DNA from 2 places in the Lacrimispora sanguinis genome. Region 1 is predicted to be linked to the other one. Evidence: predicted binding sites of a transcription regulator. Region 1 holds the regulator's gene; the other holds the start of a gene.
The links. Region 1 encodes NrdR, which represses ribonucleotide reductase genes. Its sites were predicted from a motif close to CACAANATNTTGTG; they were not measured.
Positions count from the first base shown of each region.

Region 2: ACHZES_RS05260 (ribonucleoside-diphosphate reductase subunit alpha) is a predicted target of NrdR. The motif match lies at 12,232-12,245, and genes of this name have one in related genera.

Region 1 is NZ_CP173277.1:158,223-173,473, forward strand. Features, by position in the region: gene ACHZES_RS00710 (methionine ABC transporter ATP-binding protein) at 227-1,249, shown strand; gene ACHZES_RS00715 (methionine ABC transporter permease) at 1,239-1,904, shown strand; gene ACHZES_RS00720 (MetQ/NlpA family ABC transporter substrate-binding protein) at 1,951-2,841, shown strand; gene ACHZES_RS00725 (glycoside hydrolase family 5 protein) at 2,966-4,435, opposite strand; gene ACHZES_RS00730 (DUF4190 domain-containing protein) at 4,883-5,230, shown strand; gene ACHZES_RS00735 (DUF975 family protein) at 5,227-6,054, shown strand; gene ACHZES_RS00740 (PRC-barrel domain-containing protein) at 6,109-6,369, shown strand; gene nrdR (transcriptional regulator NrdR) at 6,474-6,926, shown strand; gene ACHZES_RS00750 (YqeG family HAD IIIA-type phosphatase) at 6,934-7,452, shown strand; gene aroQ (type II 3-dehydroquinate dehydratase) at 7,589-8,017, shown strand; gene efp (elongation factor P) at 8,129-8,686, shown strand; gene ACHZES_RS00765 (sugar O-acetyltransferase) at 8,893-9,477, shown strand; gene argS (arginine--tRNA ligase) at 9,768-11,537, shown strand; gene ACHZES_RS00775 (DEAD/DEAH box helicase) at 11,560-14,703, shown strand; gene ACHZES_RS00780 (flavodoxin family protein) at 14,731-15,251, shown strand, end outside.
Region 2 is NZ_CP173277.1:1,130,239-1,145,489, reverse strand. Features, by position in the region: partial or broken gene ACHZES_RS05310 (glycerate kinase) at 83-421, shown strand; gene ACHZES_RS05305 (sodium-translocating pyrophosphatase) at 451-2,535, opposite strand; gene ACHZES_RS05300 (N-acetylmuramoyl-L-alanine amidase) at 2,907-3,857, opposite strand; gene ACHZES_RS05295 (tRNA dihydrouridine synthase) at 3,997-4,959, shown strand; gene ACHZES_RS05290 (amidohydrolase) at 5,117-6,511, shown strand; gene ACHZES_RS05285 (MerR family transcriptional regulator) at 6,545-7,306, shown strand; gene ACHZES_RS05280 (BMP family protein) at 7,345-8,409, shown strand; gene ACHZES_RS05275 (ABC transporter ATP-binding protein) at 8,421-9,950, shown strand; gene ACHZES_RS05270 (ABC transporter permease) at 10,010-10,981, shown strand; gene ACHZES_RS05265 (ABC transporter permease) at 10,982-11,923, shown strand; gene ACHZES_RS05260 (ribonucleoside-diphosphate reductase subunit alpha) at 12,319-14,577, shown strand; gene ACHZES_RS05255 (ribonucleotide-diphosphate reductase subunit beta) at 14,623-15,251, shown strand, end outside.

The DNA.
Region 1 (15,251 bases):
AACGGCATGTGTATGATGATGTGTCGTGTATCAGAGTGCATAAAAATACGATAATCGTTTCATTTGTATGGATTGTGATTAATTCGCTGAGAGCAGCAATACGCGGAAAATTTAAGGTCGCAAGTCTGTGCAGGGCTTGCGGCCTTTTTGTATCTTAAAGAAACAACTTACGGTTATCCCATTATGCCCACGAAGTTGGGCGGGAATAAAGAAAGGAAATGGACAAATGCAGTCAGCAGAACCTATTATTCAGCTGGTGGGACTGGGAAAAGAGTTTCGTACCGCCAATGGCCCGATTAAGGCCTTAGACGATATCAACCTGTCCATAGAACAGGGAGAGATATTTGGAATTATCGGCTTAAGCGGAGCCGGAAAAAGTACTTTGGTCCGCTGTATCAATTATCTGGAAGTACCTACATCAGGAGATGTACTTTTTGAAAACAAGAGTCTGGCATCCATGCGGCCGCGGGAACAGAGGCTGGCCAGACAGTCCATGGGCATGATTTTTCAGCAGTTCAACTTACTGGCTCAAAGGAATGTTTTACAGAATGTATGCTTTCCGTTAGAAATCGCCAATGCGCCCAAGAAAGATGGAATAAAGAGGGCCATGGAGCTTTTGGAAATCGTTGGTCTTAAGGACCGGGCCAAGGCTTATCCGGCCCAGCTGTCAGGAGGACAGAAGCAAAGGGTCGCCATAGCAAGAGCCCTGGCAACCAATCCAAAGGTTCTCCTTTGCGATGAGGCTACAAGTGCTTTGGATCCAAATACCACAAAGTCCATACTTGGGCTTTTAAAAGATATTAACAAGTCCATGGGGGTTACTGTAGTTGTCATCACCCATGAGATGTCGGTAATAGAAGCGATCTGTGACCGGGTTGCGATTATTGACCAGAGCCACATTGCAGAAGTGGGAAGCGTAAAGGAAATATTCTCTGAGCCAAAGTCAAAGATTGGCAGACAGCTCATATTAGGAGATGCAGCAGAACAAGTCAGCCGTTTCGGAGGCTCCAAAAGAGTCCGGATTTCCTTTGACGGACGGTCTTCTTTTGAACCGGTTCTCGCCAATATGATATTAACCTGTAAAGTACCGGTAAATATTATGCATGCCGAGACCAGGGATATTAACGGAACTGCTATGGGACAGATGGTTATCCAACTTCCGGATAATGAGGTGGACCAGAACCGAGTGCTAAGTTATTTAAAAACAGCAGGGATTACACATGAGGAGGTGAAGAAACATGACCTTTGATGCGACAACGATTCAAATGCTTATTACCGGTATAGGAGAGTCTTTGTTTATGACGCTGACATCTTCCGTATTTTCTTATCTTATCGGTATCCCTCTGGGTATCATACTAATTGTTACAGATAAGGATGGGATTCATCCAATCCCCTGGCTCCAGCAGGTATTGGGACTTGTTATCAATCTGTTTCGCTCCATACCCTTTATTATTTTGCTTATCATGGTAATACCCGTTACAAAAATGATTGTTGGAACACTTTTGGGACCCAAGGCCGTGATTCCGCCTTTAGTAATAGCAGCTGCCCCATATGTTGCCAGAGTGGTGGAATCTTCTTTTAAAGAAGTAGACAGTGGTGTGGTAGAAGCGGCGAAATCTATGGGTGCTTCTACGTTTCAAATTATTTGTAAGGTTCTCCTTCCGGAGGCAAAGCCTTCCCTCCTGGTAGGAGCAGCACTTTCCGTAACAACCATATTATCCTATTCCGCTATGGCCGGGTTTGTAGGCGGCGGCGGTCTTGGTGATATAGCGATTCGATATGGATATTACCGTTATCAGACACAGATGATGTTTGTAACAGTCGCGATTCTTGTGATTATCGTCCAGATCATTCAGGAAACCGGAATGAGATTATCCAAAAAGAGCGACAAACGGGTTAAATAGTAACTGCCTCAGGCGTTACCATAAAAAATTTCAAGGAGGAACAATTATGAAAAAGTCACTTTATGTATTTTCAGCTGCATTGGTTGCAGCAGCAGCGTTAACTGCATGCTCAGGAAGTAAGGAAGCACCCGCAACAACTGCAGCAACACAAGCAGCATCAGGGGAAACAAAAGCAGAAGAAACAACAGCAGCAGAAACAACCGGCCAGCTGGAGAAGATCGTTGTAGGAGCAACTCCAGCCCCTCATGCAGAGATTTTAAATGCTGCAAAAGATATTTTAAAAGAAAAAGGTTATGAACTCGTAGTAAAGGAATATACGGATTATGTGCAGCCAAACATGGCTCTTGAATCCGGAGACTTAGATGCCAACTACTTCCAGCACAAGCCATACCTGGATCAGTTCAATGAGCAAAAAGGAACCGACCTTGTAAGTGCGGCAGCCATTCATTATGAGCCATTTGGCATCTATGCAGGAAAGACAGATTCTATTGATAAGCTTCCGGACGGAGCCCAGATCGCAGTTCCAAATGACGTTTCCAATGAGGCAAGAGCGCTTCTTTTACTGGCAGACCAGGGTCTGATCGGATTAAAGGAAGGTGTTGAACTGGATGCTACCAAGAATGATATTGTAAAGAACGATAAGAACTTTAAAATCGTTGAAGTAGAAGCAGCTCAGCTTCCCCGTTCCTTAGGCGATGTGGATGTGGCTGTTATCAATGGAAACTACGCCATTGAAGCAGGTTTAAAGGTATCCGATGCTCTGGCTGTGGAGGACGCAAAGTCTGTGGCAGCAACCCTTTACAGTAATATTATTGCGGTTCGCGCTGGTGAGGAAAGCAGCGAGAAGACCAAAGCTCTTGTTGAAGCTTTAACAAGCGATACTGTTAAAAAGTTTATCGAAGACACCTATGAAGGCGCAGTAGTTCCTTCTTTCTAAACAGGGAATTCCTTAAGAAATAAATAAAGGGCCGTTATGGAATGCTTTACGCATCTTCCATAACGGCCTTTTTGTCGGATATCTAATGTATGGCTACGCCTGACCGGGCTTTTTGCGGCATCATCTATTGCGCCAGCCGCTGTCTTAAAATCTCAAGATACCGTTCATTCTTATCGCAATGTTCCAAAGCAAAAGATTTCATAATTCTGGAGATATCCTCACGGCTTAAGTTTTTAAACTGATTTGCATATTCCGGCTGTAAGACACCTGCGGCAAAGCCGGTCAGCAGAGCGTAGTTCATACATTTCTGAAAAGTGCCGAAGGTATAATTCGGTGCTTCATCCAGGAGTGACAACATGTATTTGGTAAAATCCCTGGTCACTTCTTTACCAGGGCATTCGCTGCGCCAGGCGGTAAAGTTTTCAGCTCCTAAGAGACCCTTTAGCCGCTGGACCCCGGCGACCTGCCGAAGATATTCGCTATCGGGCTTAACCGTTACCCAGCCCATGGTTCCGCAGTCCTTATAGGTCCAGGTGGTCCAGTGAAGGCCCAGTTCATTCATTGCCTTTAACTGGTCATCCATGGATGCCAGGCGGTTTGGAACATCCTCTTCCCCAGTACAATACTGGGAACCAAACTCCCCGACCCATAAAGGAACCTGGTATTTTTCGGAAAATTGCCAGCCCTCTGTTTCCTTGATATGGGTTATCTGCTTTTCATAATCCCAGTAGCTGGCTGTCTCCACCCGGTCATTATGCAGCTCATCATAGTGTCCAGGATACTTGCCGGGACCGAAGCTGGAGACGATGTAATCGTGGGAGGAATAAACAAGGTTTTCAGCAAAAGGGGCCTCCAGGCCGGAAAAATTATGTCCATAGCAGTCGCCTTCGATAAAGATAATGTGGTCCGGGTCAACTTCCCGGATGGCATGTACGGTATTTCTTACAATCCGGTTGAAGGTTTCGTAATCTGAGGTGAAATTTTCGTACATGTTAAAGGGATAATCCCCGCTGCGGCAACTGGAGCTTGGCTCATTGAACAATTCATAGCCAGCCACTGCAGAGCGGCCGCAAAAACGCCGGGCAAGCTCCTGCATAAAGCTGATGTAGCGCTTTTGGTAGCAGGCATCGCTCCAGAACAGGGAGATGCCTCCGTCATTATCGCTGTGCCAGTGGGTGTTCTGCCAGCCCTGTATGGCATGCATATCTAAAATCACGTATAAGTGGTGGCGCTCGCATAGGGTGATGGCGGCTTCCAGAATTTCGAATCCTTTTTCCTTATATACAAAGGGCTCGGAATCATCTTCAAAATGCCGGTAGTTGAGCGCCAGGCGCACGCAGTTCGCCCCGGTGGAAGCGATAAAACTCAGATCCTTTTCAGACAAAAATTCTTTCATCATTTCTAAGAAGAAAAATTCTCCATCCTCTTTCCCCAGTCTGGCAGCCATGTGCTCTCGTAAGGAAATTTCCGTTCCCGGATAACCGTTGATAAAGTTTTCCATATTCATCCAACCGCCGATGCAGGTGCCGCGCAGATAGACCGGACTGCCGGATTCTGTTACAATTGCTTTCCCCCTGGTTTTAAGAAACTCCATAAAAATTCTCCTTTCGGTATGTAATTCACTTTATTGTATATTTTACCATTTATATGTGGATCGCTCAATATGATGAATTATCAACATTCTATATAAAACAGAGAAAAAATCAAGTCTAAATGTAAATGTTGACGGATTTTCATACTTAAAACCTTTCATTTTCATGTGGATGGAGGCTAATAGGCAGATCTATGACTATCTCACAGCAGGAGGAATGGATGTGATAAAACTTCCTAATCAGCGGCTGTTCCTACTGGTATTTTTATTCCCGGTTTTTGCTAAAAAAAATATTAATTTTACAGACAATGGAAAATATTGTATAATTGCCATATTGTCGAAAGCAAAAACTTTTTCGACAATCGGATGTGCGGGCTGAAAAGCAGCCCATTCATTTGCTTAGAAAGTTTAAGTAAGTTATATATTATAACAGAAAGGGAGATGATAGAAATGGATCAGGATCATCAAAATGATTCCTGGCAGGAAACCCAGGATTGGAATCGCGATACCGTATATAAACAGCCAGAGAGTCCGGCACAGAGCAGCATGGCCCTAGCCTCTCTGGTCATGGGAATTCTTGGAATTATAACCTCCTGCTGCTGTTACGGAGGAGTGATCTTCGGAAGCCTGGGAATTCTGTTTGCCTTACTTTCCAGGACAGAAGACAGGTTTGAAAGTTATGCTAAGGCAGGCCTTATTACTTCATCCATTGCCTTTGTTCTTGTTGTACTGGTTATAATCGTATTTCTTGGAACAGCGGCGATGAGTAGCTTGGGGTTTGGAGGTGTGTTTTCATGAAAACTTCATCATCAGAACTTAAAAGGCGTGCAAAGCGAACATTGAAAGGCAAATACGGTTTTTGTATTGGTATCCAGTTTATAGAATGTGGCATTCTTCTGGCAATAACTCTGGTGTACATGTTAACATCCTTTTCTATGGGATTTTTAAGCGAACCTTTTTTAGGCGGCGGACGCAGCGTATCAGCGGGATATGTGGTCTTAAGAGCAGGGGTTTATATATCGTTCCTGATAATTCTCTCTGTATACGGCCTTTTAAAACCGGGAGTATTAAAGATTTATATGAATCTGTGTAGTGGCAATACCGCTAAGCTGTCTGATTTACTCTTTGCTTTTCAGAACAAGCCACATAGGTTTATAGGACTTTATTTTATTAATCTTTTTATTGGATTTGCCTGGGGAATCCCGTACTTTGTAGTACTCATTGTAGCAGTCATCACTGATTTTATTCCTATTATGGTAGTACTGCTGGTACTTATGTACCTGCTTCTGCTTATTGGAAATATTATTACAATGCTGTATTTATCCCAGTCCATGTTCCTTCTCATCGAGTCTCCGGATCAGAGAGTGATCGGGAGTCTTAAGGAAAGTGCAGCCATGATGAAGGGCAATAAGGGAGGTTATTTTTACCTTTTAATGAGCTTCATTGGGATGGTAGCCCTGGGATACTGCTCCATGGGAATTGGCTTACTCTGGGCCCTCCCTTATATTCAAGCTACCGTAACAGAGTATTATCTGGATCTTAAGGAGCGGCGTTCTCTTGATTTCCCCGGAAGAGACGTAGAGGTCTCCTTTGAATCCATGTGGAACCAGGAAAATCAGTGATAGGCCGTGTCATGAAGGATGGATGCGCATAGAATATACAAAGGAGGTGTATCTATGCGCATTTGTGAACTCAAACAAAAAGAAGTAATTAATATCTGTGACTGCAGACGCTTAGGATTTGTTGGCGATGTGGATTTTGACATGGAAACAGGATGCCTTTTAGCCATTATTGTACCAGGTCCAGGATGCTTTTGCGGTTTTTTAGTCAGGGAAAAGGAGTTTGTAATTCCCTTCTGCGACATAAGGCAGGTGGGTCCGGACATCATCCTTGTAAATGTGGATTTGGAAAAAGCAACGGAAAGATGCGGGATATAAGGAGGATGGGCTTGCGGATCTTTGGATTGTAAGCTATGATATATAAAACGAAGTTCGATTCGTGACAATAAAATTACAGTCCGAAAGACAGGAGGACCAGATACGTGAAATGTCCATTTTGCAATGAAGCAGACACAAAGGTCATTGATTCCAGACCGGCAGACGACAACAGCTCCATCAGGCGCCGAAGACAGTGCGAGAAATGCGGGAAGAGGTTTACAACCTATGAAAAGCTTGAAACCATGCCCCTTATGGTAATTAAAAAAGATAATTCCAGAGAAGTTTATGACCGTTCAAAAATAGAAGCAGGAATTCTTCATTCCTGCCATAAGAGACCGGTATCATCCCAGCAGATTGATTCCATGGTAGACGAGATAGAAACCCAGGTTTTCAACCGTGAAGAAAAGGAAGTAGAAAGCACGGTGATCGGAGAGCTTGTCATGAAAAAGCTGCAGGAAGTGGATGAGGTGGCTTATGTGCGCTTTGCTTCCGTATACAGGGAATTTAAAGACGTGAGTACGTTTATGGAAGAAATAGGAAAACTGTTGAAAAAGTAGGAGACTTATGTTTAAAGTATTTTATCCGGATGAAGATGCGGCATCTGCATATGACATATCCTTTAAGGAATTATATAAAAATGGGATCAGAGGCGTGATTTTTGATATTGACAATACTCTGGTGCCCCATGATGCGCCTGCAGATGATAGAGCTAAGAAATTGTTTTTACATTTGCATGAGCTTGGGATGGATTCCTGCCTCCTTTCCAATAATAAAGAGCCGAGAGTGGCTTCCTTTGCCAAAGCTGCGGGAAGTCCTCATTATATTTTTAAAGGAAACAAACCCGGGAGAAAAGGCTATCAAAGAGCCATGGAATTCATGGGAACGAATGCAAAACATACGGTTTTTGTAGGGGATCAGCTTTTTACTGATGTTTATGGAGCCAAAAGAGCCGGAATCCATAGCATTCTGGTCAGGCCGATTCATCCAAAAGAAGAAATCCAAATTGTTTTAAAGAGATATTTAGAGAAAGTTGTGCTGTATTTTTACCACAGAGATAAGAAAAGAAAAAAGAGTACAATGTAAGGTAAAAGAACATATCTGACGGGTAAAAGACAACCTGACAGGTTATAATACGGATGAGACGGTTCGGACAAGCTGGCTGATCCGGTGCATATGGGCTTTGCCTGGAAAGCATGGGATGAAAGGTGGAAGAAGGGATATGAAAATTCTTGTATTAAACGGGCCGAATTTAAACTTTTTAGGAATCCGCGAAAAGGGGATATACGGAACAGAGGATTATCATGCGCTGGTATCCATGCTGGAAGAAAAAGCGCAGAGTGAAGGTCATGAACTGGAAGTCTTTCAGAGCAATTATGAAGGCGGAATCATCGACAAAATTCAGGAGGCATATCACAATGGAACAGAAGGGATTATCATTAATCCCGGGGCATTTACCCATTACAGCTATGCCGTTAGAGATGCCCTGAGTTCCGTAGAGATTCCTAAGATTGAAGTCCATATATCCAATGTCCATAAGAGAGAAGAGTTCCGCCATACTTCGGTGACTGCACCTGTTTGCACCGGACAAGTAGTTGGCCTCGGACTGAAGGGATATGCTCTTGCAATGGATTATTTAACAGGAAAATAATTGCTTAGATTCAAGAAAAGGGAGATATTTGTAAAAAACTGTTGAAAATGTATTTGTTATAGTATAGAATATAAAAGGTTAAGAAGAGAAATTCAAGGAGGAATATCATTTATGATATCAGCGGGTGATTTTAGAAACGGTATCACATTAGAGATCGAGGGTACTGTTTATCAGATTATGGAGTTCCAGCATGTAAAACCTGGAAAGGGTGCTGCATTCGTAAGAACTAAGATTAAAGATGTGTTAAACGGCGGCATTAACGAGCGCACATTCCGCCCATCAGAGAAGTTCCCACAGGCAAGAATCGATCGCTTTGACATGCAGTATCTGTATGCTGATGGAGATCTTCATAACTTTATGGATACGAATACCTATGAGCAGATGGCGTTATCTCCAGATGTAATCGGTGATGCGTTAAAGTTTGTAAAAGAGAATGAAACGGTTAAGGTATGTTCTTATAATGGTAAGGTATACTCCGTAGAGCCTCCGTTATTCGTGGAATTAGTTATTACAGAAACAGAGCCGGGATTCAAGGGTGATACCGCTCAGGGCGCTACCAAGCCAGCTACGGTTGAGACCGGTGCGGTGGTATATGTTCCCTTATTTGTTGATCAGGGTGACAAGATTAAGATTGATACACGTACAGGTGAATATCTGTCCAGAGTATAAAAGGAAAAGGACCGGGCGATCTGCAAGGTCCTTTTATTAATTATGTATGATATTGAGAAAACAACGTAGAAAGGATCGCTCTAATATTCCTGCGTTGTTTTTATGCTTTAAAGATATTTGCAGGGCAGCTCTTTTTAAAACCGCTATATTTCTGTGTTCATTTATGGTATAGTTTGTTAAATAGGAAGTTGAGCGGGGGACATAACATGACTGAAAGAGAGAAAATGTTAGCAGGAGAACTTTATGATTGCGGGGATAAGGAATTATTAACCCAATGGCATAAAGCAAAGAATCTTATACGGGATTATAACCAGACGAATTCTGAAGATGCAGTGGAAAAAGAACGTATTTTAACAGAATTATTAGGTGGGCGAGGATCTAACTTATGGATTACCGCACCGTTTTTTGTTGATTACGGGAATAATATTTACTTTGGTAATAACTGCGAGGTAAATATGAACTGCACTTTTTTAGATGACAATAGAATCATTATCGGGGATAATGCCCTTATTGCACCTAACGTACAAATATATACTGCATTCCACCCTACAAATGCCATAGAGCGTTTTGGGAAGATAAAAGAAGATGGTTCTTTTTCTTTTTGTAAAACACAGACAGCGCCTGTTGTTATTGGTAACAATGTTTGGATTGGAGGCGGTGCGATTATTATGCCAGGTGTGACCATTGGGAATAACGTTGTGATTGGTGCAGGGAGCATTGTGACAAAGGATATACCTGATCATCAGATAGCATATGGCAATCCGTGCAGATTAATACGGGAAAATATTTAAATACGGGGAAGTGCAATAAGAGAATATTGCAAGCATAGAAGGTAAATATTATAAAATAATAAAAAGAAAGCACCTTTTTGGGAAAAGATAAGGATTGTGCGATCCTCATAACTTAAAAAGGCGCTTATTTTATTACCGGATCACCTATTTCTGTCCATGTGGCTGAAGATCATGGAGCAGTATAGTTTTGGAAAAGAAAAGGGAAAAGAATTTGATTTTTAAGGTCACTTGTAATATAATTAATATTTAGCGTAGAAATATCTGGAATAGAAAAAGGAGACCAGGAACTGATGAAGAAGATTCTTGATTTGATTACAGCAGAGATGAAGGCAGCATTTGCGAACTGCGGATATGATGAGGCTTATGCAAAGGTAACCTTATCGAATCGTCCGGACCTTTGCGAATACCAGTGTAACGGAGCCATGGCAGCAGCCAAGGCTTATAAAAAGAAACCGTTTGATATTGCATCGGAAGTAGTGGAAAAGCTTGCGGGCAGTCATGTATTTGCTGCGGTGGATGCAGTGATGCCGGGATTTATCAATTTAAAACTTAACTCAGATTATCTGGCAGACTATATGAACGGCATGGCCGACGAAGAACAGTGCGGCTGCGAAAGAACAGAAAACCCCATGACAATTGTGGTGGATTACGGCGGAGCCAATGTTGCAAAGCCTCTGCACGTAGGTCATCTCCGTTCCGCGATTATCGGGGAAAGTATTAAGAGATTGGGCCGCTTTCTGGGACATCATGTCATTGGAGATGTTCACCTGGGAGACTGGGGCCTTCAGATGGGGTTGATCATTGAGGAGCTTAAGGACAGGAAACCGGAGCTTCCTTATTTTGACGAGTCCTATGAAGGGGAGTATCCTAAGGAAGCACCTTTTACCATCGGTGAGCTGGAAGAGATATACCCGGCGGCCAGTGCAAAAGCCAAATCCGACGAGGAATTCAGCACCAGAGCCCATAATGCCACTTTGAAGCTGCAAAATGGTTTTAAACCTTACCGTGCCATCTGGCAGCATATTATAGAAGTATCTGTTTCCGATTTAAAGAAGAATTACGGAAACCTCAATGTTTCCTTTGATTTATGGAAAGGCGAAAGCGATGCGGAACCCTATATTGCCGGTTTAATAAAAGAGCTGGAAGATAAGGGCCTTGCTTATAAAAGCCAGGGAGCCCTTGTTGTGGATATTGGAGAAGAGGGGGATACCAAAGAACTTCCTCCCTGTATTGTAAGAAAATCTGACGGTGCAGCCCTTTATTCTACTTCTGATCTTGGAACCATTATTGAACGTGAGAAAGATATAAAGCCTGACTGGTACATCTATCTTACGGATAAACGCCAGGAACTGCATTTTGTCCAGGTGTTCCGTGTGGCGAAAAAGGCAGGCTTTGTATCACAGGATAAAAAGATGTCTCATCTTTGCTTTGGAACCATGAACGGAAAAGACGGTAAGCCATTTAAGACAAGGGACGGCGGAGTTATGCGTCTGGAAACCCTGATTTCTGACATCAGCCAGGCAGCTTACGAAAAGATTATGGAGAACCGTACCGTTTCAGAGAAAGAAGCGGAGGAAACATCAAAGATCGTGGGAATGGCGGCCTTAAAGTATGGAGACTTATCTAATCAGGCTTCCAAGGACTATGTGTTTGACATGGACCGTTTCGTATCCTTTGAGGGAAATACCGGCCCTTACATCCTTTATACGATCGTAAGAATAAAGTCTATTCTGGCAAAATACCAGGGCGTTGAGGATAAATACCAGGGTGAGGAGCAGATTCTTGCAGCTGCAACGGATGCGGAAAAAGATTTAATGCTTCAGCTTTCCAGATACAATGAAATCATGGAAACAGGCTTTACGGAGCTTGCGCCCCATAAAATATGCCAATACATTTACGAACTTGCCAATGCATTTAACCGTTTTTACCATGATACTAAAATCATATCCGAAGAGGATAAAAAACGGCAGGCATCCTGGATCCGTTTAATCAGACTGACCAAGGATGTATTAAATGCATGCATTGGCGTACTGGGAATCGAGGCGCCGGAACGAATGTAATGGTGAACGGATGTGAGGAACTATGAGAGTATCACACTTGACGACAAATACCTTTTGGAAGGGCGAATCAGGCGTCAGTGCCCTGGTGGAGGACCAGGGAAAGGAATATAAGGCAAATCTGCATATCAAGGGTAGTCAGGTTTTTGACTACTCTTGTTCTTGTGCCCAGGGAAATTCCTACCGAGGGATGTGTCCTCACTGCAAAGCTCTGTTTGAGGTGTATAAGGAACAGGAGTCAAACCCCGGGAGACCTGTTCTCACTTCCCAGCAGGCAAGAGCCATGATCCGGGAATATACCAACCGGGAAGTGTCCCGGATCATGAGCGAGGGAGAAGAGGAACAGGTAAAACTTTCCCTGTCCCTCCTGGTAAGCAAAAGAGAAGTGAAGCTGGAGTTTAAGCTGGGAAGGGACCGTCTCTACATGGTGAAGGACCTGGCTGCATTTGCCAATGCAGTAGAAAACGGCACCTATGTGGAATACGGCAAAAACCTGGCGTTTCATCACACCCCTTCTGCTTTTGCTAAGGAGAGCCGGCCCCTTCTGGAATTTGTGCTGGAGATTGTCAATGCGTATTGTGAGCATTACGAACAGTTTCAGAAAAGTTCCTTTTCCACAAAACCTGTTCTGCGGTTTTTGAATTTAAGCCGCGCAAACCGGGACCGTTTTTTTGGAATCATGATGGGAGAGACCCTGGAATTTGAAGATTACAAAGGACAGAAGCGGCAGTTAATGATTGTTGACCGAAATCCGGACTTAAAGGTTACGGTAAAGCGCCAGGGACGGGATGGGGTTTTGGTGTCCGTTGACCGGGAACTTCTGACCTTTGAAGGCGAACACCGCTTATATCTTGCAGATATGAAATACTTATACTGCTGCGACCAGTCCTGCAGCGAAGCCCTATCCGTATTTCTGGGGCAGATGATGGAAGGGTTTAAACCTTCTTACGAAACGGAAATCAATGACAAGGACATGCCTCTTTTCTATGAACGGGTTTTAAAAAGGATTGCTGCCTATTGCACCATTGATTCCAAAGAACTGGATTTAGAGGCTTATAAACCGGAAGAGTTAAAGGCAAGGTTTGACTTTGATTCCGATGGGCAGGGCGGGTTGATTCTAAAACCAACCCTTTCCTATGGAGACTATTCGTTCCAGCCGGTAGAAGATGAGCGCCTTCCTCGTACCGTATGCCGGGATGTGCCTGGAGAGTTCCGCATCAGCCGTCTGATAACCCGGTACTTTAAATATAAAGAATATGAATCGGAATATCCGGCCATTCGGGAAGATGAGGAAGCGGTATACCGGTTACTTACGTCAGGAATGAGCGAATTCATGGCGTTGGGAGAGGTTTATTTTTCCGAATCCTTTAAAAAGCTAAAAGTTCTGCCTCCTCCCAAGGTATCCATCGGAGTCCGGAGCGTAGGGAACTGGCTGGAACTGGATGTGGATACGGCCGGGTTGTCAGGAGAGGACTTAAGCAGGCTTTTGGAAGTGTACAGCCAGAAAAAGAAGTACTACCGCTTAAAAAGCGGGGAATTTATTAGTCTTGACGACAACGGGCTTATGACGGTTGCAAAGCTCATTGATGGCTTGTCTGCTGATCCTGATATGTTTGGCAAGTCTTTCCGCCTTCCCAAATACAGGGCACTTTATCTGGACAGCATTTTGAAAGAGGGAAACGGCATTACCCTATACCGGGACCAGCTCTATAAGGCAGTAGTACGGGGAATGAAGTCTGTGGAGGACAGTGATTATGAGGTCCCATTGCCTCTGCGCCATGTGTTAAGAGGGTATCAAAAGACAGGATACCGCTGGCTTAAGACGCTTGACAGCTACGGCTTTGGCGGAATTCTGGCTGATGACATGGGACTTGGAAAGACCATCCAGATCATTGCCCTGCTTCTTGATGAAGCAGAAAAAAAGGAACATACAACATCCCTGATCGTCTGCCCTGCATCCCTGGTTTACAACTGGGAGAATGAGTTTCACATTTTTGCTCCTTCTCTTAACGTTGCGACAATCACCGGTTTGGCAGGAGAGCGGGAAGAGCTGTTAATGCATACGGATGAGGTGGATGTGCTGATTACTTCCTATGATCTATTAAAACGGGATATTGATCTTTATAAGGATAAGTCCTTCCGGTTTCAGGTCATTGATGAGGCCCAGTACATCAAAAATGCATCCACTCAGAGTGCAAAAGCGGTGAAGAATATTGATGCAGAGAATCGGTTTGCTTTAACCGGTACTCCCATTGAAAACCGTCTGTCAGAACTGTGGAGCATCTTTGACTTCCTGATGCCGGGATTTCTCTTCACCTATCGGAAATTTAAAAAGGATTATGAACTTCCCATTGTCAGGGATCAGGAAAGACCGGTGTTAGAGAGCCTTCACCGCCTGATCGGCCCCTTTCTTTTAAGGCGGCTTAAGAAAGATGTTCTGAAAGAATTGCCGGACAAGCTGGAAAACATTGTTTATTCTGCTTTTGACAAAGAACAAAAAGAACTTTATACGGCCAATGCATTCCAACTAAAGCAGGAGCTTGAGAGTTTGGAAGGCAGTTCGGGAAGGGATAACATCCAGATTCTTGCTGCGCTTACCAGACTGCGGCAGATTTGCTGCGATCCTCATTTATGCTATGAGAATTACAAAGGGGGATCCGCAAAGCTGGAAACCTGCATAGACCTGGTTCGCAACGGAGTGGAAGGAGGGCACAAGATCCTGCTCTTTTCCCAGTTCACCTCCATGCTAGAGGTGATCGCTCAAAGGCTGCGAAAAGAGGCGATTCCATACTATATACTAACCGGAGCAACGCCGAAAGAAGATAGGCTCCATATGGTAAATTCCTTTAAAGATGATGAGATCCCTCTGTTCCTGATTTCCTTAAAAGCAGGCGGTACAGGGCTTAACTTAACTGCAGCCGATGTGGTCATACATTTTGACCCATGGTGGAATGTGGCGGCTCAGAACCAGGCCACGGACCGGGCACACCGGATCGGCCAGGAGAAGCAGGTGAGTGTATTCAAGCTGATCACAAAGGGGACGATTGAGGAAAATATTTTAAAGCTTCAGGAATCCAAAAAGGATTTGGCGGATCAGATTATTACAGAGGGAACCGTATCCTTAAGTAATCTGACCAAAGAGGATTTAATGGGGCTTTTGGATATATAGTTATTTGAATGAAAGGATGGATAAATGATGAATGTACTAATGTTAAATGGCAGCCCTCATGAGAGAGGCTGTACCAACCGTGCCCTTCTTGAAGTGAGCTGGGCTTTGAATGAAGAAGGCATTGAGACAGAAATCCTTCATGTAGGAAGCCAGTCTGTCCATGGCTGTATTGCCTGTCAGAAATGTTCGGAAACAGGAAGATGCGTATTTAATTATGACTTGGTTAATCAGGTGCTGGATAAGATGGAAACAGCATCAGGGTTAATTGTAGGTTCCCCTGTTCATTATGCATCTCCCAATGGCACCGTGCTTTCCTTCTTGGACCGTTTGTTTTATGCGGGAAGAGATTTTGCCTTTAAGCCGGGAGCAGCTGTTGTTTCCGCCCGGAGGGCAGGAACCACCGCTTCTCTTGATGTCTTAAACAAATATTTTACCATTGCCCAGATGCCGGTGGTTTCCTCCACTTACTGGAACATGGTTCACGGATTTACACCTCAGGAGGTGGAGCAGGATTTGGAGGGGCTTCACACCATGAGAGCTCTCGGAAA
Region 2 (15,251 bases), 970 kb from region 1:
CAGAGAAAAGCAATAATGAAAATAGAAAATAGGATATAAGTTCCTGCTATAAAGATGAAATGAGATCATACATAGCGAAACAGATGGTGTGGATCTGGTTATTACAGGGGAAGGCAGAATGGACTGGCAGTCCGCTTTTGGCAAAGTACCCAGTGGCATCGGTATGAGATGCAAAGCCAAAGGAATTCCGGCAGTTGCCATTGTAGGAAGCATGGGAGAAGGTGCAGAAGCAATCTATGACTATGGAATAGAAAGCATTTTAACCACCATACAAGGGGCAATGCCTGTGGAGGAGGCCATGGAGCGGTCTATGGAGCTGTACCGGGGAGCTGCCTTGCGCACCTTTCGGCTGTTGCGGGCAGGAATGAGTCTGATGGCACTGAAAGATTCCCCTAATTCCTCTCTGATTAAGGGGAATTAGGGGAGCTATAGGTGAGCATGAATTTTATTTTATAATAAATGGAAAGCCAGAACAAGTGATGCAAATACAATAGAAACCATGGAAGTAAGCTTAATGAGAATGTTGATGGATGGTCCTGAAGTATCCTTGAACGGATCACCTACTGTATCGCCTACGACCGCAGCTTTATGCTGGCTGCTTCCCTTTCCGTCATGTGCGCCCTGTTCAATATACTTCTTTGCATTATCCCATGCGCCTCCGGAGTTCGCCATCATGACAGCAAGAACAAAACCTGTAACGGTATTGCCGGCAAGAAGAGCACATACGCCTTCCGGCCCTAATAATAAGCCAATGACAATCGGAATAACGACGGCTATCATGGCCGGTGCGATCATCAGCTTTTGCGCCGATTTTGTACACATATCAACGCAGGAAGCATAATCCGGTTCCGCTTTTCCTTCCATAATACCGGCTATGGTCTTAAATTGACGGCGGACTTCCAATACGATGGACTGTGCGGCTTTGCCTACGGCCTCCATGGTAAGAGCAGCAAATAGGAACGGTAATACACCGCCAATAAACAATCCTACAAGCACCTTCGGATTGGTTATGGTTAAATCCAGATTTAGATCCGGTTGGATCTGATGTACTTTATCAACATAGGAAGCAATCAGGGCTAGAGCGGTCAAAGCAGCGGAACCGATAGCAAATCCTTTTCCTGTGGCAGCAGTGGTATTGCCAAGGGAATCCAGTGCATCTGTTCTCTGTCTTACGGAAGCATCCATATGTGTCATTTCAGCAATGCCTCCGGCATTGTCAGCGATTGGTCCGTAAGCATCCGTAGCCAGTGTAATACCTAAAGTGGATAACATTCCGACAGCTGATAAACCAATGCCGTAAAGTCCAAGATTAAAATCATTTGCACCTCCGGAACAATAGTAACTTACAAGGACGGAAATACTTACGATTATTACCGGCGCAACAGTAGAAAGCATGCCCAGGGATAATCCGCTGATGATTACGGTTGCGGCTCCTGTTTCACTGGATTCCGCTAATTTTTTTGTTGGGCTATAGGTATCTGATGTGTAATATTCTGTAATTGCTCCGATTAAAACACCTGCAATTAGTCCTGAAAGAACGGCTGCATAAAGTCCCATATGACCGGGAAGCATCATCTTTATTATAAAAAACGCTGCAACAACAATAATTGCCGCACTAATATAAGTACCGGTTCTTAGGGCTTTGAGAAGGTTCTTCTGAGAGGCGCCTTCCTCTGTCTTAACAAAAAAGGTACCAATGACGGATGCGACAACACCAAGCGCTGCCAGCAGCATCGGTATAGACACGCCTTTAACCCCGTATCCAGCAGCAACCGCAAGAGCTGCAGTTGATACAATAGAGCCCACATAAGATTCGTAGAGATCAGCGCCCATTCCGGCTACGTCACCTACATTATCACCTACATTATCGGCGATAACAGCCGGATTACGCGGATCATCCTCTGGAATACCGGCTTCTACCTTACCGACAAGATCAGCCCCCACATCTGCTGCCTTGGTAAAGATACCGCCGCCAACCCTGGCAAAGAGGGCCATACTGGAAGCACCCATTCCAAAGGTCAGCATATTCGCTGTGATTTCTGTAATGCGTTGTTCTACAGGAAGATGCTGAAAAGCTGCGTTTAAAATAAAATACCAAATTGAAAGATCCAAAAGACCAAGCCCGACTACCGTAAATCCCATAACCGAACCGGCTGAGAATGCTACCTGGAGTCCCTTATTCAAACTTTTTGAAGCTCCTTCAGCAGTTCTGCAGTTAGCCATGGTTGCAGTACGCATACCAATGAATCCGGAAAGACCTGAGAAAAAGCCGCCCGTTAAAAACGCAAACGGGGTAAAAAAGCTTAGGAAACCGTTAAATGCCATAATGAGTAATATACAAAAAACAGCAATAAAAAATATTGCAACTCCTGAATACTGCCGTTTCAAGTAGGCATTTGCCCCTTTTCTGACTGCTTCAGAGATCCGGGCCATTTCCGAGGTGCCTTCCGGTTGCTTTTTAACACGAAGGAACATGACCCAGGCAAAGATAATCCCCAACAATGACCCCATTGATACAAAATAAATTGCATCCATTACTTCATACCTCCAGTATAATATTTTGATGATTTCATTATAGTACCAAATTATATATATTTTCAACAAAAAAATAATTGAATTTACTAAATAAAGGTGCATTTTGGCCAAGTATTATGTCGAAATATAGTTTTTTGCATTATTTTTTAACAGTTTTTTAACGGCGCACCCTGCTCTGTCATTCCATCGGTAACAGTGGTTTTCTAATAATGATAATATTCGGAACTTGCTGGATTATTATCTGCGTTAATAGTAAATTTATTATTTCTTTTGGATAGAGACAAAAAGAGCTCCTTGCCCCTCACGAATGAGGGGCAAGGAGCTCTTGCTGCCATTGACGTTATTCATTTGCAGAAATTGATCGTAAGCGCTTAATTCACACCTGGGCCATTGCTTCCGGTGACAGAGGGAGGAGTAACCGCCCCTTCGTTCTGGTTGTTGGTATTCTGGGCTGTCTGAGTGTTTTGTGCTGTCTGGACAAATGTAGATTTACCTGCTTTTTGCAGATATTCCATAATACCTTTTGCATCTGCCTCACCCAGTGCCTTATATTGTTCCTCTGTTGAAAGAAACAGGGTCAAGTCGCTGGTATGGTTTAAAAAGCCGTGTTCAATGATAAAGCCTCGGATTCCATACATCTGGGAATAGCGGGGAATCGCATAATAATCGGCCTGGCTTCCATCGGGGAATAATGTTCCGTTCTCTGAATCCCGCAGGATCAGTCCACGGTTGTTAAGTCCCAGACCATTTAACTGCTTTAAGATCGTATTAGCGGCTTCCTGGGACTGGAGAGCCAGGTCGTTATTAAAGCGGCCGGTTCTGGGGGCCATGGAGCTTACTCCGTAAGCATTCTTCACGGTACCGTTTCCTAAAGCCGAGTCTACATGCTGGCTTACGAAAAGATCTGCCTGCACGGAGGCGGCAAAGGCGGCCCGCTGATCCAGAGGGATGGTGACTTCTGCGCTGTCCTTAGTTAAATAAACCGTATAATTGGAAAACTGTTCCAGATACTGCTTTGTATAAGTAGCGATCTTCATGGTGATTTCATCTTCATAATAGGTAACTCCATTATATACAAAGTTGCAGCCGGAATAATGCCCGCCTGTCTTTCCGTGTCCCGGATCCAGAACTACGATAAAGTTGGAGTTGTTGTTTCGCATGCCCGGTCCTATTTCAGGTGTCATTGTTTTGGTTACCGGAGGTGCAAAGGCCGGCCCGATTTCTTCTTCTGCCCATGAGACGGAAGAGGAGGTGGTGGAAATAAGAACGGCAAGTAAAAGGGCCTTGGCGGCTGCAGGCAGTAAGTTCTTTAATTGTGTCATGATCGATCCTCCAGAATAATGGCTTTTTGCCTAACATTATAACACTCTTTGGCAGATTCTGTAAATGGTCTTCTATGAATTTGTCGCTTATTGTGGTAAAATGTACCGATAAAGAATAATAGAAAATGGAGACTGAAACATGAAGTATTATTTTGCCCCCATGGAGGGGATCACCGGCTATGTTTACCGGAACGCTCACCACAAGTTTTTTAAGCAGGTAGATGTATATGTCATGCCTTTTATTGTGCCCACACAGAACCGGAAGTTTTCCTCCAGGGAAAAAAATGACTTTCTGCCAGAGCATAACGTAGGACTGCATGTGATTCCTCAGATTCTCACCAATAAAGGGGAAGATTTTATATGGGCGGCAAATGAACTAAAACAATTCGGATATGAAGAGGTGAATCTAAATCTGGGCTGCCCTTCTCCCACAGTCGTTACGAAGGGCCGGGGATCCGGCTTTCTTGGGGAACCGGAGCTGCTTCAAATATTCTTTGATCAGATATTTTCTGCCCTGGATATGAAGATATCCGTAAAGACCAGGATTGGAAAGGACAGCCCGGAGGAATTTGGGAGACTCATGGAAATTTATAATAAATATCCGATCGAAGAATTGATTATTCATCCAAGGGTCCAAAAGGACTACTACAAGAATGAACCGAATTGGAACGTGATGAAAGAGGCTGTCTCTTTAAGCAAAAATCCTCTGTGCTACAATGGAAACTTGTTTTCAGCGGAAGATTATGAGAAATTCACCACAGTGTTTCCTTCCATAGACCATATCATGCTTGGAAGAGGATTGGTTGCCAATCCTGGTCTTGCAGGGGAAATGAGAGATGGGGAGAAAATGGATAAAAGGCAGCTAAAAGCCTTTCATGACGAGATTCTTATGGGTTATGAAGAGATCATATCGGGGGACCGCAATGTCTTATTTAAGATGAAAGAGCTGTGGGCATATATGATCCAGATGTTTGACGGCGGTGAAAAACATGGGAAAAAGATTAAAAAGTCCCAGCACCTTGCAGATTACAGAGCAGTGGTTGACAGCCTTTTTGGAGAACTGGATTTAAAAGAATCGGGAGGGGCTTTTGGCGGCATATAAGTATGGAATGTACGCTTATAAGAAAATTACAAAATGATTATAAATTTTTTTAATCAATGAATTGACGTTTCAAGCTTGAACCTATAGTTACTATAGGATATATAATGACCTCGATTTAAACGACGGCATGATGCCGTACTGAAAATGGAGGGATAACATGGTTTCAAAAATATTGATAAAAAATGCCAAAGCAATTATAACCTGCGATGAACATGACCATGTGTACAAAGACACCGATATCCTGATTGAAGGGCCTAAGATTTTGTCAATAGGCCCCGGGATAAAGGAAGAAGGCGCACAGGTCATTGACGGATCAGGAAAATTTGTTTACCCGGGACTAATCAACACTCATCATCACTTCTTTCAGACCTTTGTAAGGAATCTGATCACCATTGATTATCCGAATCTGACAGTCATGGACTGGATCGATAAGATCTACCGGATTTTTCAGATCGTTGACAATGATGTCATTTATTATTCCACTCTTACGGCTTTTGCCGATTTAATCAAGCACGGCTGCACCTGCGCCTTTGACCACCAGTACTGTTATACGAAGAAAACCGGCAAGGATCCGGTGGATAAGCAGATGGAAGCAGCAAATCTTATGGGAATCCGCTATCATGCAGGGAGGGGCAGCAACACGCTTTCAAGGAGCGAAGGAAGCTCGATTCCAGACAATATGCTGGAGACCACCGATGAATTCTTAAAAGATTGCGAAAGGCTTATCCGTCTTTATCATGATCCGGGTCCTTATTCCATGCAGCAGATCGTCATGGCACCCTGCCAGCCAATTAATTGCAGACCGGAAACATTTATTGAAACCGTTGCCGCAGCCAGAGGTATGGGCGTGCGGATGCATACCCATTTAGGGGAAGGGGAGACGGAAGGGATCAAGGCCCGCTATGGAAAACGCACTCTGGAATGGTGCAGGGATATCGGCTTTATAGGAGAAGACGTCTGGTATGCACATAACTGGGAAGTGCTTCCCGAAGAATACAAGCTGCTTGCTGAAACTGGAACCGGGATTTCCCATTGTCCTACGCCGGCTGTGCTGGGAGGCTTCCCGATTCTTGATATTAAGGCCATGCAGGAGGCCGGAGTTCTTATAAGCCTTGGCTGTGACGGATCCGCAACCAATGACAGCTCCAATCTTCTTGATGCCCTTCGCTCTGCTTATATGATGCAGACTTATCATACAAAGGAAAGAGGCGGCTGTGCGTCTGCCTATGATATGTTAAAAATCGCAACCATCAATGGAGCAAAGACTCTGGGAAGACCGGATCTGGGCTCTCTGGAACCGGAAAAGGCAGCCGATTTATTTATGATAGATGCAGAAGCCCTGGAGCTTGCAGGAGCAATCCATGATCCCAAGAATCTCCTTGCAAGGGTTGGCTTGACAGGAAACGTATGGCTCACTATGATTAATGGAAAAGTGGTTTATAAGGATGGCGTGATCACTGGAGTGGACGAGAAGCGGCTGGCTTCTGAAGGAGAGGCGGTCTGCACCAGAGTGATACGTAAGCCAAGTGAGGCATTCCGTCCGTTTTTATAAGCCGCCTGATCATAGAAAGTTGAGGAAAACGGTTTGAAGGAATTTTTATCCATTGGAGAGATGGGATCTCTTTTCGGTCTGAATATACAGACCCTGTATTATTATGACAGCATAGACATATTTAAACCAAGAATGCGGGATATGAAAAACGGCAGGAGAAAATATGAGTTTGACCAGATTTATGAGCTGGCAACCATATGTTACATGCGAAAGCTTGGATACTCCCTGGAGGAAATCACAAAGCAGCGGAGTACACAGCATGCCGGTTCCGCTCTGGATTCCTTAAAGCAGCGTTCAGAGGAGCTTCACAGGCAGTGGATGGAGCTGATTTCCATTGATGAGGCCATTCAGAGAAAGCTTCGTTTTATTGAAGAAGAGATGGAAAATATCCGTACGGATGAGATTACCATCCGCCATTTTGAAGACAGGGCCTATCTTGCCATTGGAGAAGAAGAGATGATCTATCGGCAGAATTCCTTCTATTTTTATCCTACCATCGCCTTTTATCAGGGAGAAGGAAAATATTTCGGTGCCTATTTATATCCCTCCGGCGAACCATTGCCGGAGACGATCAGAAAGGATCAGATCCGTAAAATTCCTGCAGGCGATTTTCTATGCGGCTATCACCTGGGCTCTTATGAAACGGTACCTGCTACCATTGAGCGGATCCGAAACGCAAGACCGGATCTGGAATTTGAAGATCTAACCATTAATTTTAATATTCTGGATCAGTTTGTGGAAAACCAAAGCTCCAATTATATCACCCATACGCAGATCCGGATAATGAAACCTTAGCACAACGAAGGAATTGACAACAAGAGAGGAGAATCATTATGAAAAACTTAAAAAAATTAGCAGCCCTGGCTCTTGCTGCTTCCATGGCGGCTGCATCCTTAGCTGGCTGCAGTAAAAAGACAGAGACACAAACAGAGACCCCTAATACATCTGTATCATCTGAGACTTCTGATACTTCTAAAACATCCGAAACTTCTAAAACGTTCAAGGTAGCACTTTGCCTTTCCGGTGCGGCAAATGACATGGGCTGGTGCCAGTCCGCTTATGAAGGATTAAAGCTTCTGGAATCCGATTATGGCTGTGAGACCGCCTATACGGAAAATCTGACTCCTGATGACATTGAAGCCGCATTTGCCGATTATGCCGCCAATGGTTTTGATGTGGTGATCGGCCACGGCTACGAGTTCGGTGATCCTGCCGTAGAAGTGGCAGAACAGTATCCGGATACCAAATTCATTGTGACAGAGGGAGAGGTTTCCGCTGACAATGTGGCCTCCTATGTCACCAAATGCGAAGAAGGCGGTTACATCATGGGAATGCTTGCAGCAGGAATGTCAAAAAGCAATAAGATTGGTTTTGTAGGACCGATTCAAGGCGCATCCCTTGTTAAAATCATGAATGGCTTTGAAGATGGTGCAAAGTCCGTAAAGCCTGACATTGAAGTCCAGACTGCATGGACCGGTTCTTTTACGGATACGGCTCTGGGAAAAGAAGCCGCTCAGGCTATGATCGACAATGGAGCCGATGTCATCGGCCATTGTGCGAATGAATCCGGTACAGGGGCCATCAATGCAGCAAAGGAAGCAAAAGTTTATGCAACCGGGGATTCCTATGATCAGAATGGACTGGCTCCGGAGACCGTTCTTTCTTCTTCCGTATATCATATTCCAAATGTAATCGAAACAGCTTTTCAGACGGTGGCAGACGGAAGCTTTGCTGGAGGAATCTATGATCTGGGCATGAAGGAAGGCGCAGTGAGCATCGCTTCATACCACGAACTGGAGGCCGAAGTACCGGATGAGGTGAAGGCGGAGATTGAGAAAAAGGTATCAGCTATTGCAGCCGGAGAATTTTCAGTACCATGTGATACAAAGATCAGATAGGGAGCATTCTTATGCCATTATTGGAAATGAAACATATTACAAAGGCATTTTCCGGAGTGTATGCCAATGAGGATGTAACCCTTTCCGTGGAAAAAGGGGAAATTCATGCCCTGCTTGGGGAGAACGGAGCCGGAAAGACTACGCTGATGAACATATTATTCGGCATATACCAGTCTGATGGCGGGGAAATCTTCTATAAAGGAGAATCGGTTCGGTTTAAGTCTCCTGCAGATGCCATAAGCCATGGAATCGGCATGGTCCATCAGCATTTTTCACTTGTAAACCGGATGACAGTGCTTGACAATATTATTCTGGGTTCCGGCGGTAAAAAAGAGGTCCTTGACAGAAAGCAGGCTTCAGAAGAGATCTGCTCTCTGGCGGAAAAATACGGCCTTTTTGTTAAGCCTGATGAACTGGTTGGCAGTCTGTCCGTAGGAGAACAGCAGAGGGTGGAGATCTTAAAGGCATTGTACCGGAAAGCAGACCTGCTTATATTAGATGAACCCACAGGCGTTCTAACCCCTCAGGAAACAGAAAATTTCTTTCATGTGCTAAGGCGGTTAAAGGATGAGGGACATGGTATCATCATCATTACCCATCGCCTAAGTGAGATCATGGCGATCAGCGACAGGGTTACGATCCTAAGGGATGGAAAATCAGTTAAGAATCTGGTCACATTAAATACCACACCCGAGGAATTATCTGCCTACATGATCGGCAGGCCGCTTTCCCCTAAAACAGAAGACAGGAAAAAAACATCAAAGGAAGCAGCATTAAGCTTGGAAGGCGTCTCTTTATCAAAAAAGCGGGCTGGTAAAATGGCGCTGGATCATATCAGCCTTACGGTTTATAAGGGGGAGATCCTTGGAATCGCCGGAGTGGAAGGAAACGGGCAAAAGGAGCTTGCCGAGGTTATCACGGGAATCCGTAAGCATACGGAGGGAAACATCTCCTTTGATGGGAGTGCCATTGACAGCCGATCTGTGAGGGAGCGTTTCCATAAGGGCATCTCCTATATATCCGATGACCGTCACATGGATAGTCTGGTTGTGGACATGACGGTAACAGAAAATATGATTCTGCGTACCTACAACCGGCTGCCTTTTTCAAAGAAATGGATTCTGGATTATAAAAAGGCAGAGAACCGTGCTTTAGAAGCCATTGAAGAGTATGGAATACGTACTTCAGGAAAAAGTGGGACAAGGACGCCGGTAAAGCTTATGAGCGGCGGAAATCAGCAGAAGGTGATCTTATCCCGTGAGATATCAAAAGAGGCCAGGCTCATTGTAGCCAGCCAGCCTACCAGAGGATTGGATATCGGAGCAACGGAATTTGTCCATCAGACCTTAATCAGACAGAAGAACCAGGGAAAAAGCGTTTTGCTCATTTCTGCCGATCTAGATGAGATCCTCACTTTAAGTGACCGGATTGCAGTAATGTTTGAAGGACGGATCATGGGGATCCTTAACAGGGAAGAAGCGGATGTATTTAAAATCGGACTTTACATGGGCGGAGTAACGGAAGAAGGAGGAAGGCCATGAATCACATGAAAAAGTGGAAGGCAATAGAAGTGACGGAGGTTGCGTTCCTTTCCATTGCTATGGCAGTCATCCTTATCATATTGTCAGGGGCTGATCCTCTTACGGCAGGCCGGATGTTTTTTAACGGAATCTTTGGCAATGCAAGCGGCTTCGGAGAAGTATTTGTAAAAGCGACTCCTTTGATTCTCACCGGACTTGGATGTTCGGTGGCCTTTCGGACCGGTTTTTTTAATATCGGTGCTGAAGGACAATTCTACATAGGAGCCCTTGCGTCTGCCTGGGTGGCTCTAAATGCCACCGGAGTCCCGGGAATTTTTCGGATTATCCTTGCCATTGGATGCGGCTTTCTCTTCGGCGGCTTATGGGCTCTTATAGCAGCCATATTAAAAGCTAAGCTTGGAATATCAGAAATCATCTGCACCATTATGCTTAATTATATTTCTATGAATCTTTTGGGTATCGCTGTCCGTACCTTTCTCATGGATCCGGCGGGAAGCATTCCCCAATCTGAAAAAATAGATGCATCTGTCACACTTTTACGTTTTTTAAAGCCAACCAGAGTTCATACAGGTATCTTTATAGCCCTTGGAGCTGTGTTTTTTGTATGGTTTCTCATGGAAAAGACCACCTCAGGCTATGAATTCAAAGCCGTGGGCTTTAATAAACGGGCAGCGGCATGCAGCGGTATTTCTGTGGTGAAGAATATAATCCTGTCAGCAGTATTAAGCGGAGGCCTTGCAGGAATCGCAGGAGCTGTGGAGGTACTTGGAGTCCAGAAAAAGCTGCTTGAAGGAATTTCAGGAGGCTGCGGTTATACGGCAATCCTCATAACTCTTTTGGCCTTTAACCATCCGGGCGGCGTACTTTTGGTTTCCGTTTTATTTGCGGCTTTGGAAGTTGGGGCAAACTCCATGCAAAGGCAGATGGGAGTTCCCTCTGCGATTGTAGATTTTCTGATTGGATTTATTGTACTGCTTATCCTGGGCAGGGAACTTCTGACCGGAAAAATGAGAGCAAAGGAGGGAAAATAAATGATGCAGCAGATCTTAACTGTCGGCTTCCTGTCTGCCTTTTTGTCGGCAGCCGTGCGGATGGCTGTGCCTCTTGCCTACGCAGGGCTAGGGGAGACGATATCGGAAAAGTGCGGAATATTAAACATCGGAATGGAGGGCGTCATGCTTTCCGGGGCTTTTTTCTCCTTTGCAGGCACATTTTTTTCGGGGAGTATTCTTGTAGGGCTACTTTGCGGTATGGCGGGCGGAGCGGCTGTCAGTATGCTTCATGGAGTTCTGTCGATCAGGCTCTCTAAGGATCAGTCGGTCAGCGGGATCGCCATTAATATTTTTATACTTGGCGTCACCAGCTTCCTGTATAAACTGATGTCAGGGGGACAGTCCTACCAGCAGATCGAACCTTTAATAAAATTGCGGATACCGTTGCTTGCCGACATTCCACTCATTGGCAATGCTCTTTTTAATCAGGATATTTTAACTTATCTGATCTATTTTCTGGTCATGGGAGTATCGTTTTTTTATAAGAAAACAAATACCGGGCTTTCCTTTGCTTCCATCGGTGAAAGCCCTCGTGCCGCGGATTCAGCCGGGATACCGGTTTACCGGTACCAGTACATTTCCATGGTGTTAAACGGAGTTCTGGGCGGGATTGGCGGTGCTTATCTGGTTTTGGTACAGGTGGGGAACTTTTCGGAAAATATGACCTCCGGCCGAGGATACATTGCTTTGGCGGCTGTCATCCTGGGGCGTTATCTTCCCTTTGGAATGCTGGGAGCTGCCTTTTTATTCGGCTCTGCCAATGCGCTGCAGATCCGTCTTCAGGCAGTGGGAGTTCCTCTTCCTTCGCAGGCATTGTCCATGCTTCCTTATCTGATCACATTGGCGGCCCTGCTGGGCTCCGCCCACAAAAATCATGGGCCGGAAAGCCTTGGGAAGCCTTATGTGCGCGGTGCGAGATAAAGATTTTCCTATTAATGGAAACGCTTGGAGTCTTACTTTGTGAGATTTCAGGCGTTTTTTTAACCGAACCAAGTAAGTCCCCCACTTCAAATGCGAAAAGCATTAAGTGGTGGGTGGGGACTTACTTGTGTCAGGTGGAGTACAAGCTCCACCTGACAAGCAGCGATAGTTGCTATTCGGTTATGAGCAAGTAGCGAAGCGGATTTCGAATATCCCATTGACTAATTAATTTAACAGCTTTTGTTTGGTAATAATAAAAAAGGGAAATAGTCTGAAAACGAATATTTTGTGCTTCGGTGGTTGAAATTAACTATATGTTGTGGTATATTTTTACATATGAGATTCAATAACAGTTATTGATACTAATATAAAACATGGAATGGCGGGAATTATAAATGGACAAGACAGATGGAAAACAGGAAATCCTGGAATATTTTAAAGAGGTACCAGAGCTCATAGGCGTTTTAGAGGGAATCCGTAAGGATTGGGATTTGGCACCATATGATCTGGATCACCTCTCCGTAAAATTCACAGGGTTTTGTAAGAAAAATATGAGCCTTGGAGAACGGTTCGAGGCGCTCATCCAGGCGGCTGTGGAGCTGACGACCCAGGAGGCGCCGAACTGGGAGTATATAGGGGCAAGGCTTTCCATGCTGCGTTATGAAACCAGGTTAAAAGAAGAGCTGGACCGGAGAAAGATTGGCAGCTTTTATGATAAAATATGTTTCCTGACAGAAGACGGGCTTTATGGGGACTACATTCTGGAAAATTACAAAAAAGAAGAAATTGATCGGTATGAAGGCTATCTGGATCATAGCAGAAACCACCTGTTCAATTATTCCGGGCTGGAACTGTTGCTTAACCGGTATGTGATCCGCAGCCGCCGGAATGAGCCTTTAGAGACTCCCCAGGAAATGTTTCTTGGAATTGCCATGCATCTTGCCATGCTGGAAAGGGCTGACCGGGATCATTGGGTAAAACGGTTTTATGATATGCTCAGCACTTTAAAGGTTACCATGGCTACGCCCACCCTTTCAAACGCCAGAAAGCCTTATCATCAGCTTTCCTCCTGTTTTATCGATACCGTACCGGACAGTCTGGATGGCATTTACCGAAGCATTGACAGCTTTGCAAAGGTCAGTAAGTTCGGAGGAGGCATGGGCCTTTATTTCGGAAAAGTCCGTGCCGCAGGGAGTACGATCCGCGGCTTTAAGGGCGCTGCGGGAGGCGTGATCCGGTGGATCAAGCTGGCCAATGATACGGCAGTGGCAGTGGACCAGCTGGGGGTACGGCAGGGAGCCGTGGCAGTTTACTTAGATGTCTGGCATAAGGACTTTCCGGAGTTTTTGACTCTCAGGACCAATAACGGAGACGACCGCATGAAGGCCCATGATGTTTTTCCGGCGGTTTGCTATCCCAACCTGTTTTGGAAACAGGCAAAGGAGAACATAGAAGGGGACTGGTACTTAATGTGTCCTCATGAGATTCTGACAGTAAAGGGCTGGGCACTGGAGGATTCTTATGGAGCCCAGTGGGAGGAACGATATCTGGACTGTGTGAATGACAGCCGTATCCATAAGCGGATCATTCCCATTAAAGATATCATCCGCCTGGTTTTAAAGAGCGCGGTGGAAACAGGAACGCCCTTTACCTTTAACCGGGATATCGTCAATGAAGCCAATCCAAACAGCCACAGCGGCATCATTTACAGCAGCAACTTATGTACGGAAATTGCTCAGAATATGAGCGGGGTGGAACAGGTGGACCAGCAGATCCAGACCGTGGACGGGGAGACCGTGGTGGTCACCGTAACAAAGCCGGGAGACTTTGTTGTGTGCAACCTTGCCAGCCTTTCCCTGGGGAATATTGATCTTAAGGATACCAAAGAGCTGACCGAGCTTACAAGAAGTGCGGTCCGTGCTTTGGACAATGTAATCGATTTAAATTTTTTCCCAGTGCCCTATGCAAAGGTCACCAACCTCCGCTATCGCCCGGTGGGACTTGGGATAAGCGGATATCATCACATGCTGGCTAAGAACGGGATCTCCTGGGAGTCAGAAGAGCATCTTGAATTTACTGATAAGGTGTTTGAAGCAATCAATTATGCGGCAATTGAAGCAAGCTGTGATTTTGCAGAGGAAAAAGGAAGCTATGATCTGTATGAAGGAAGCGAATGGCAGACAGGGGCATATTTTGATAAACGGGGATATTGCTCTGAAGAGTGGATGCACCTTCGGGAAAAGGTGGCAGCCCATGGCATGAGAAACGGCTGGCTCATCGCCATAGCACCAACCAGCAGCACCAGCATGATCGCAGGTACCACGGCCGGGCTTGACCCTGTCATGAACCGGTATTATCTGGAGGAGAAAAAGAACGGTTTGGTTCCCCGGGTAGCCCCGGATTTATCGCCTGAAACATTTTGGAAGTATAAAAATGCCCATTATATAGACCAGAGGTGGTCCGTAAGGGCGGCGGGTATCCGCCAGCGCCATGTGGACCAGGCCCAGAGCATGAACCTTTATATTACCAATGATTACACCCTTCGTCAGGTGCTGGAGCTTTATATCCTGGCTTGGGAAAAGGGTGTGAAAACCATTTACTACGTCCGTTCCAAAAGTCTGGAAGTGGATGAATGCGAGGCCTGCTCCAGCTAAAAAACGGTTGGGAATAATAAAACAAGAGAATGCGGAGAAAACGATATGGAACAATTAAAAAAAAGACCCCTTTTTCATCCGGATGGGGAAATTGAGGTAAGAAAACGGCGGATGATCAACGGCAATACCACAAACCTCAATGATTTTAACAATATGAAATACACCTGGGTAAGTGATTGGTACCGGCAGGCCATGAATAATTTCTGGATTCCTGAAGAAATTAATCTAAGCAGGGACAGGAAGGATTATCCCTTATTAAGTCCCGAAGAACGTAGAGCTTATGATAAGATATTATCCTTCCTGGTGTTTTTGGACAGCATCCAGACCGCTAATCTGCCGGCTCTAGGAGAATATGTGACTGCCAATGAGATCAATCTCTGCCTTTCCATTCAAACCTTCCAGGAGGCGGTGCACAGTCAGAGTTACAGTTATATGCTGGATTCCATCTGCGAACCTCAGACTCGGAATGAGGTGCTCTATCAGTGGAAGAGTGACCCTCATCTTCTTGCACGTAATACCTTTATCGGTGACCTGTATAATGAATTCCAAAAGGACAAGAGCGCGTTTGCATTTATGAAGGCAGTTGTGGCAAATTTTATTCTGGAGGGTGTGTATTTTTACAGCGGATTCATGTTTTTCTATAACCTAGGACGGAATCATAAAATGATCGGCTC